Regions from separate parts of the Caproiciproducens sp. CPB-2 genome, predicted to be linked through region 3. Evidence: predicted binding sites of a transcription regulator. Region 3 holds the regulator's gene; each other region holds the start of a gene.
What was found. The regulator HrcA, encoded in region 3, represses chaperone genes, less so after heat shock. The targets are predictions, from matches to a motif close to TGTTAGCACTCNNNNNNNNNGAGTGCTAACA.

Region 1 (3,257 bases), 1.2 Mb from region 3:
AAGGTCCTTGCGTTTGAGGACCTTGGCTGTGAATCCGTGAAAGAGCTGCAGATAGAGGATTTTCCGCTGTTTACGGCAATCGACTGCTGTGGAGGCAGCCTTTTTGAGGTGTAGCTATGTTTCAGTTTTTAATTCGCTTGTTTGTGAAGGATTATCAGAAAACGGATGACAGCAAGGTGCGGGAACGCTACGGGAAATTTTCCGGCGCGGTCGGGATTGTGACGAATATCCTGCTGTTTCTCATGAAGATCACAACGGGGATTCTTTTTCACAGCATCGCGATCACCGCGGACGCCATCAACAACCTGTCGGATTCCGGCTCGGCCATCGTTACTCTGGTCGGCTTTAAGATGGCGGGAAAGCCCGCCGACGAGGAGCATCCGTACGGCCACGCGCGCATTGAATATCTTTCCGGCCTGATTGTGTCGTTTGCCATTCTGATGGTCGGCTTTCAGCTGGTTCAGAGTTCCTTCGATAAAATTCTGAACCCGGAGGACGCCGAATTCAGTCTGGTTTCCATCGGCGTGCTGGTTCTGTCGGCTTTGATCAAGCTGTGGCAGTGCCTGTTCTATAAAAAGGTCGGCGGCACCATCGGCTCCACCACCGTTTCCGCCAACGCGGCGGACAGCCTGAACGACGTGTTTTCCACCCTGTCCGTGCTGGCCGGTATCCTCATCACCTATTTTACGGGCTTTAACCTTGACGGATACATGGGTGTGATCGTCGCCCTGCTCATCATGATTACGGGCGTCCGGCTGATTGTCGAAACCAGCAATCCGCTTCTGGGGATGGCCCCTACCAAGGAACTGGTGGATGAAATCTACGCCAAAATCATGAGCTACAACGGGATTCTGGGGATTCACGACCTGAATGTCCACAATTACGGCCCCATGCGCTGCTTTGCCTCCGTTCACTGCGAGGTCTCCGCCGAACAGGATATCATGGTGAGCCATGATATCATCGACAATATCGAACGGGATTTTCTCAGCGAAAAGGGAATCCACCTCGTGATCCACCTTGACCCGATTGTGACGGACGACGAGCGCACCAACCAACTGAAAAAGCAGGTTATGGAGATCATCAAAGGGATTTCTCCGGAAATCAGCATGCATGATTTCCGTGTGGTGTGGGGCACCACCCACTCCAACCTGATTTTTGACGTCTGCGTTTCCTTCGCGTTCCCCCTGAGCGACAGCGAGCTGACCCGGCGGATTACGGAGGAGATCAGTAAGCTCGACCCGACCTATTTTGTGGTCCTTACCGTCGACCACAGCTATGTTCCGGAGCCATAACGCGCCGCCCGCAACAAAAAATTAACAATTCACCTACTTGCATTTTTTAGGGGCTTGTATTAAAATACTTTTAGCACTTAAAACAAGAGAGTGCTAAAATTGATGGACAGAGGTAGGTTGATTATGGCAGTAAAACAATTTAAAGCGGAATCCAAACGCCTTTTGGATTTGATGATCCATTCCATTTATACCCATCGCGAAATTTTTATGCGCGAGCTGATTTCCAATGCCAGCGACGCCATTGACAAGCTTTATTACCGGACGCTGAGCGACGGCGACACCGGACTGAACCGGGATGATTTCTGCATTCAGATTATTCCGGATAAAGAAAACCGCACGCTGACCATTACCGACAACGGCTGCGGCATGACGAAAGAGGAACTGGAAAACAACCTCGGCACCATTGCCAAGAGCGGCTCTCTGAATTTTAAAAAAGAAAACGAGCAGAAGGAAGATATTGAAATCATCGGCCAATTCGGGGTGGGCTTCTATTCCGCGTTCATGGTCAGCGAAAAGGTAACCGTCGTCAGCAAGCCGTACGGCGGGGAAGAGGCTTACCGCTGGGAAAGCAGCGGCACTGCGGGTTACACGATGGAGCCCTGCGAAAAGGAAGGCCACGGCACCGAAATCATTCTGAAGATCATGCCGAATACGGACGACAACAATTACGACGAGTATCTCGATTCCTATACCATCCGGAACCTTGTCAAGAAATATTCCGATTACATCCGCTACCCCATTAAGATGGACGTAGAAAAAAGCCGTCTGAAAGAGGGCAGCAAGGATGAATACGAAACCTATACCGAAAACGAAACGCTGAACAGCATGGTCCCCATCTGGCGGAAAAATAAAAATGAGATCACCGAAGACGAGTACAATGAATTTTACAAGAGCAAATTCATGGACTACGTCAATCCGATCAGGGTGATTCATTCCAGCACCGAGGGCACCGCAACCTATAACGCCCTGATGTTCATTCCCGCCAAGGCGCCGATGAATTTCTACACCCGCGATTATGAAAAGGGCCTTCAGCTTTACTCCAACGGGGTGCTGATTATGGACAGGTGCGCGGACCTGCTGCCGGATTATTTCAGCTTTGTACGCGGCCTTGTCGACTCTCAGGACCTTTCGCTGAATATTTCCCGCGAAATGCTGCAGCATGACCGCCAGCTGAAAATCATCGCCGGACGTCTGGAAAAGAAAATCAAGTCCGAACTGGAAACGATGCTGGAAAACGAGCGCGAAAAATATGAGGAATTCTTCAAGAATTTCGGCCTGCAGCTGAAGTACGGTATTTATCAGGATTACGGCATGCATAAGGATGTCCTGCAGGACCTGCTGCTGTTCTACTCCTCCGGCGAAAAGAAGCTGGTCACGCTCAAGGAATACGTTTCCCGTATGAAGGAGGACCAGAAATATATTTATTACGCCTGCGGCGAAACCACGGATAAGGTGGATATGCTCCCGCAGACCGAGGCTTTGAAGGACAAGGGCTATGAAATCCTTTATCTGACCGACAATGTGGACGAGTTCGCCCTGCGGATGCTGATAAAGTACGATGACAAGGAGTTCCGTTCCGTTTCCGCCGACGACCTGGGGCTGGAAACCGAGGAGGAAAAGAAGGAAGCCGCAAAGCAGGTGGAGGAGAACAAGGACCTGCTGACCTTTATGAAGGATGCTCTTGACGGCAAGGTCAAACAGGTGATCCTGTCGCAGAAGCTGAAAACGCATCCGGTATGCCTGTCCACCGACGGCGCGATCTCCATCGAGATGGAAAAGGTGCTCAACGCCATGCCGACGGATGAAAAGGTCACGGCGCAGCGGGTGCTGGAAATCAACGCGAACCATCCGGTTTTCGCGAAGCTCCGCGAGCTTTACGAGAATGATAAAGATACCTTAAAGGAATACGCCTCCCTGCTGTATACGCAGGCCCTGCTGATCGAGGGCGTCAGCATCGACGACCCG
Region 2 (3,257 bases), 1.4 Mb from region 3:
TTGCCGCCTGTATGGTACATCTTTCCCGCGTGCGGCACGACGCGAATTTTATCGATCCGTTCTGTGGTTCCGGCACTCTTCTGATCGAGGCCGCCATGTACGCGCTGAATATCGCGCCGGGTTTGCAGCGTCATTTTTCCGCCGAACGCTGGGACTGTATCGATAAGAGCCTTTGGCAGAAGGAAAAGGTACGCGCGCAGAGTGTGGTCCTGCGCGACGCTCCGTTTACCGCTCACGGCTACGATATTGACGGCGCGGCGGTCACGCTCACGCTTGAGAACGCGAAAAAAGCCGGGGTTATCTCCCAGATTCATGCGGAAAAACGGGGGATAGAGGATTTCACGCCGGTGGGCGAATACGGCTGCGTGATCTGTAACCCGCCCTATGGGGAGCGCCTTTTGGACATGCGTCAGGCGGAAGAGCTTTACAGGACCATGGGAAGTGTCTTTGAACGCAGGCATGGATGGAGCTACTCGATTATCAGCCCGGACGAGACCTTTGAAGATTGTTTCGGCCGCAAGGCCGACCGGCGCAGAAAGCTTTACAACGGCATGATTAAATGCCAATACTACATGTATTTTAAATAACATTCCTCAAATCATTTCAGCTGGAGGCTATCATGCGGTATGTATTTATTGTGAATCCCGTCGCCGGTAAAAAGAATGCTTATGATACCGTTTTTCCTGCTATCCGCGAATATCTGGACGCGAGCGGAATCGAATTCTCCTGCTATCTCACCGAGAGGCCGAAGCACGCCACAGAGCTTGCGGAAACAGAGAGCGGGAAAGGGGACCCGGTCCGGATTTACGCCATCGGAGGAGACGGGACGCTGAGCGAGACGGCGGCCGGCGCCATCGGGAGAAAAAATGCCGAGGTGGGAATTTTTCCATGCGGTTCCGGCAATGACTATATCAAAACCTTTGGGAAGCCCGCAGACTTTTTATCCTTGAAAAAGCAGTTGAAAGGGCACTCCCGCCCCGTGGATATGATTCACTCCAACGGGCAGTATTCCATTAACCTTTGCTCCGTGGGACTGGACGCCAGGGTCGCTTTTGAAATGGTGAAATTCAAGGACATTCCCTTTATCAGCGGGCCCATGGCCTATAATCTGGCTCTTGCAAAAGTACTGGTCGGCAGGCTGGGCGAACCGCTGGAGATTCTGATCGACGGCGGCGCAAGGTTTAACGGCACTTACCTGTTTGCTCTGGCCGGCAGCGGAAAGTATTACGGCGGGGGCTTTTGCGGCGCGCCGCAGGCTGTTCCGGACGACGGGCTGCTGGATTTTGTGCTGATCAAAAAGCCGCCCGTGTATCAGATTCCGCCGCTGATTAAAATATACAAGAACGGCGGGCACCTGGAATCCGAGAAATTCAAAAGCCTACTGACCTTTTGCCGGGGAAAGAAAATGGAAATCACAGCGCCGAATCTGGCCGTCGCCAATTTTGACGGCGAATGCGCCACAATCAGAAATCTTCGTTTTGAGGTGGTTCCGAACGCGGTTAATTTTATTGTGCCGGTTTAAAAATCCAAAAAATTCACAATAATTGTAAATAATTTATGAAATTGCATTTTTTTAGAAAAAAGCACTTGATTTTCCGAACATAAGTATATAAAATATATCTTAGCACTCTGGGGATATGAGTGCTAAAACAAATCAATTATTTGAAGGAGGACATATTATGACTATTAAACCATTGGCAGACAGAATTTTAATTAAGATGGAAGAAGCCGAGGAGACCACGAAGAGCGGGATTCTTCTTGCCGGCTCCGCAAAGGAAAAGCCGCAGATTGCGGATGTGATCGAGGCAGGACCCGGTGGCGTCGTGGACGGCAAAGAAATTAAAATGTATGTGAAAAAAGGCGACAGAGTCATAACAAGCAAGTATTCCGGAACCGAAATCAAGATCGACGGTGAGGAATTTACCATCGTACGCCAGAGCGATATTCTTGCAGTCGTAGAGTAATTGACAGACATCATAAATTGATATTGGAGGAAATAAACAATGGCTAAACAGATTATTTACGGCGAGGATGCCAGAAAAGCGCTTTTAAGCGGTATTAATCAGCTTGCTGATACAGTGAAAATCACCCTTGGCCCGAAGGGCAGGAACGTCGTTCTCGACAAAAAATTCGGCGCTCCCCTCATTACCAACGACGGTGTCACCATTGCCAAAGAGATCGAGCTGGAAGACGCTTTTGAAAATATGGGCGCTCAGCTTGTTAAGGAAGTCGCGACAAAGACAAACGACGTTGCCGGCGACGGTACCACCACGGCGACTCTGCTTGCGCAGGCCATTATCCGCGAGGGCATGAAAAACGTAACCGCGGGCGCCAATCCGATGGAGGTCCGCAAAGGCGTACAGAAGGCCGTTGACGCTGCCGTAAAATCTCTGGCGGATCATTCCAAAAAGGTTTCCGGTTCCGAGGATATCGCCCGTGTTGCAACGATTTCCGCTTCCAGTGATTTTATCGGCAAGCTGATTTCCGAAGCAATGGAGAAAGTGACCTCCGACGGGGTCATTACGGTGGAAGAATCCAAAACGGCCGAGACATACTCCGAGGTCGTAGAAGGCATGATGTTCGACCGCGGCTATATTACCCCTTATATGGTAACAGACACGGAAAAAATGGAAGCCGTTATTGATGATGCATATATTTTGATTACGGACAAGAAGATTTCCAATATCCAGGAAATTCTTCCGCTTCTGGAAAAGATCGTACAGTCCGGCAAGAAGCTGGTCATTATTGCAGAGGACATCGAGGGCGAGGCTCTCACCACCCTGATCCTGAATAAACTGCGCGGCACCTTTACCTGTGTCGGTGTAAAGGCTCCGGGCTTTGGCGACAGAAGAAAAGACATGCTTCGCGATATCGCCGTTCTGACAGGCGGTCAGGTTATTTCCGAAGAGCTGGGACTGGAGCTCAAGGAGACCACGATTGAGCAGCTCGGCCGTGCGCGCCAGGTGAAGGTGGACAAAGAGAACACCATTATTGTCGACGGTTCCGGCAATAAGGATGAGATCAAAGCAAGGGTATCCCAGATCCGTTCCCAGATCGGGACCACAACCTCCGACTTCGACCGCGAGAAGCTGCAGGAGCGTCTTGCCAAGCTTTCCGGCGGAGTAGCCGTTATCAAAGTCGGCGCGGCAACCGAAGTGGAAATGAAAGAGCAGAAGCTCCGCATTGAAGACGCTCTTGCCGCAACAAAGGCTGCTGTGGAAGAAGGTATCGTAGCGGGCGGCGGCGTTGCTCTGCTG
Region 3 (3,257 bases):
CTGAAATCTTTTCGGTCAAGGTCCGCTTTCCTGAAGTTTTTTCCCAAAAAGTCGGCCTTTTGGCGTGATGCAGGGCCTTCAGCCGAAATGCTCCCGATGATTTTTTTCAATAGATTGTCCGCTTTTGATTTGTGTCCGGCAATGCCCGGCTTCAAAAGGCTGCCGTGGGGCAATCGGGTCATTTGCTGATTTTCCCTGATAAGAGCGTCAACGGCTGCCGCCGTCTTTTCGTCCGAGGTCAGGGAAGCCGCTTCTATGAGGTACCATAAAATCTGGTGGAGCTGAAAAAGGACGGAAAAGGTCTGAAAGATCGTTTCCGCCCGACCGGGGTCTGCCTTCCAGTCTCCGCCGGAGGAATCAATTTGTGTCGTTTTCTGTCCCGCTCCCAGGCATTCGTAAGCAAGGCAGCCGCTCATTTTTCTTTCTTTCAAATCGGCGTGAATCCCGCAGCGGAAATCAGGCGCTAAATATTGGCAGGGCGTTCCGGCGCCTTTATCGGCCGGAAAACCGTCCGTTTTTGCGCAGTACAGCGCCACACAGCACAGGCCGCTGCATTTTTCACAGTCCGGCTCCAGATCTTTGATCAGGCGGGCGTATTTGCCGCCGAATGCATTCTGTTCCATCGTGTCTCCATTTCCAATCAAAATCAGGGTTGTTTGATATGAAATTATTCTATCATAACTCTTGAAAAATGGAAAGCGGCGGTCCTCCGCCTGCCGAAAGAACAGAAATTTACGATTTCACAAAGAGTTTACAAATACTATATTGACAATGGGGTAAAGTAATGGTAAATTATTAATTAGATTTAGCACTCGAACTATTAGAGTGCTAAAATATAAAAAGGCGAGGTGAGAGGGTTGGAGTTAAGCGAACGGAAACAGAAAATTCTGGCGGCTGTCGTTGATTTATATGTCGCGACCGGCGAACCGGTGGGTTCCAAGGCGCTTTGCGACACCCTTGATTTCACCGTGTCCTCCGCGACGGTGCGCAATGAAATGAGCGACCTTGCGGAAATGGGGCTGCTGGAGCAGCCGCACACCTCCGCGGGAAGGATTCCTTCCCACAAGGGCTACCGCGTTTATATCGACACGCTGATGAAAAAGCATCCGGTTTCCAGGGAAGAGCAGCGCTATATCGACAGCCTGCTGCTGCCGAGCGCGTACGACCCCGAAAAGCTGCTGGACGGCGTTGCGCGGGCGCTGGCGGGAATGACCCGGTTCGCGGCCGTTTCCACCACGCCGAGCGGAAGCTCGGCGGACATCCGCGCCATTCAGTTTGTGCAGACCAGCCGAAGGACCGCGATGGCCATTCTGATGACCTCCGCGGGCACCATGAAAAGCCGCGTTTTCCACTGCGATTTCGATATTACCCCCGAAATCCTGCGCGTGTTTTTCAGGGTGCTGAACGAAAAGCTGGTCGGGTTGCCGGTTTCCACCATTACGCCGGCGTACATCCAGTCCCTTGCCGCGTCCCTGGGAAACATGACGATGCTGATGAGCGACGCGCTGATGGCGGTGCTGGACGTGGCGCAGGACACCATGCAGACGGGGGTCTGCCTGGACGGGGAAATGAACCTTTTGTTCTGCAACGAGCTGGGGCAGGCGGGCATCCGCCGCATTATGGATTTCCTCTCCCGGCCGCAGGAGCTTTCCCGCCTTCTGATGCAGCAGACCAACAGCATGAAGGTGCTGATCGGTCAGGAAAGCAAACGGCCCGAGCTGAGCGAATCCAGCGTGGTGGTCTCCCGGTACTCGGTCGGCGGCAGGGACGCGGGCGCGATCGCCATTATCGGCCCTACGCGCATGAATTACGGGAAGGTCATTTCCAATATTGAATATCTCTCCGGCTCCGTCGGAAGAATGCTGACGGAGCTATTGGATATGGAATAGAAAGGGGTCACTGTTTTGGAAAAAAACCAAAAAGAGCAAGTGGATAAAAAGCAGGCGAAAGCTTCCGGAACGCCCGAAAAAGCCTCTGCGGGCAAGCCGGAGGAAACCTCTAAGGCGGAAAAAGCCCGCGCCGGGGAGGCTGCGGCGGCGGAAAATCCGGCCGGACAGGAAAAACCGAAGGACGACGCGCAGGCTCGGCTGGAACAGGCACAGGAGGAGCTGAAAAAGCAAAAAGAGCTTTTGCTCCGCACGGCCGCGGAATACGATAACTACCGCAAACGGACGGAACGCGAAAAAACGGCGGTATACGCCGACGCGACCGCCGCTGCGGTCACGGAGTTTTTACCCGTGGCGGATAACCTTGAACGGGCGCTGAAGCAGCAGGACTGCACCGTGGAGGACCTTCGCAAGGGGGTTGAAATGGTCGGCGTGCAGCTGAAAGGGGCGCTCGCAAAGCTCGGCGTAACCGAGATGGGAGAGGCCGGGGAAATCTTTAATCCGGATCTTCACAACGCGGTTTCCCATGTGGAGGACGAAAACGCCGGGGAAAACACCGTCGTGCAGGTGTTCCAGAAGGGATACAAAATCGGGGATAAGATCGTGCGCCACGCGATGGTGCAGGTCGCGAACTGATTTGGCTGATTTCAGGTAATTTTCAAAATTCTTCATAGATTGATTCTTCAATTTTAAACTTATTTTTTTGGAGGTAAACAGTATGTCAAAGACAATAGGCATAGACTTAGGCACTACCAATTCCTGCGTTGCGGTGATCGAGGGCGGCGAGCCGGTCGTCATTGCGAACGCAGAAGGCGCCAGAACCACCCCTTCCGTTGTTGCTTTTTCAAAAACGGGCGAGCGTATGATCGGTCAGGTCGCGAAACGTCAGGCGATTACCAATCCGGACCGCACCGTCTCTTCCATAAAAAGAGAAATGGGTTCCAACTATAAGGTCAATATCGACGGGAAAAGCTATACTCCCCAGGAAATTTCCGCAATGATCCTTCAGAAGCTGAAGGGCGACGCGGAAGCCTATCTGGGAGAAAAGGTCACTTCCGCGGTGATCACCGTCCCGGCGTATTTTACCGACGCACAGCGCCAGGCGACAAAGGACGCCGGTAAGATTGCCGGGCTTGATGTAAAGCGTATCATCAACGAACCGACGGCTGCCGCGCTTTCCTACGGCATCGACAAGGGCGAGGACCAGAAGATCATGGTTTACGACCTTGGCGGCGGTACATTCGACGTTTCCATTATTGAAATGGGCGACGGCGTGCAGGAGGTTCTGGCCACCGCGGGCAACAACCGCCTTGGCGGCGACGACTTCGACAAGCGCGTCATGGACTGGATGACTTCTTCCTTCAAGGCGGA

Region 1: htpG (molecular chaperone HtpG) is a predicted target of HrcA. The motif match lies at 1,361-1,391, and genes of this name have one in related genera.
Region 2: VXK30_RS09370 (co-chaperone GroES) is a predicted target of HrcA. The motif match lies at 1,620-1,650, and genes of this name have one in related genera.

The regions. Positions count from the first base shown of each region.
Region 1 is NZ_CP142860.1:1,065,064-1,068,320, forward strand. It holds gene VXK30_RS05270 (FumA C-terminus/TtdB family hydratase beta subunit) at 1-114, shown strand, start outside; gene VXK30_RS05275 (cation diffusion facilitator family transporter) at 117-1,292, shown strand; gene htpG (molecular chaperone HtpG) at 1,416-3,257, shown strand, end outside.
Region 2 is NZ_CP142860.1:1,881,405-1,884,661, reverse strand. It holds gene VXK30_RS09380 (THUMP domain-containing class I SAM-dependent RNA methyltransferase) at 1-587, shown strand, start outside; gene VXK30_RS09375 (diacylglycerol/lipid kinase family protein) at 620-1,522, shown strand; gene VXK30_RS09370 (co-chaperone GroES) at 1,680-1,964, shown strand; gene groL (chaperonin GroEL) at 2,004-3,257, shown strand, end outside.
Region 3 is NZ_CP142860.1:3,273,193-3,276,449, reverse strand. It holds gene VXK30_RS16305 (pentapeptide repeat-containing protein) at 1-623, opposite strand, end outside; gene hrcA (heat-inducible transcriptional repressor HrcA) at 858-1,889, shown strand; gene grpE (nucleotide exchange factor GrpE) at 1,905-2,522, shown strand; gene dnaK (molecular chaperone DnaK) at 2,605-3,257, shown strand, end outside.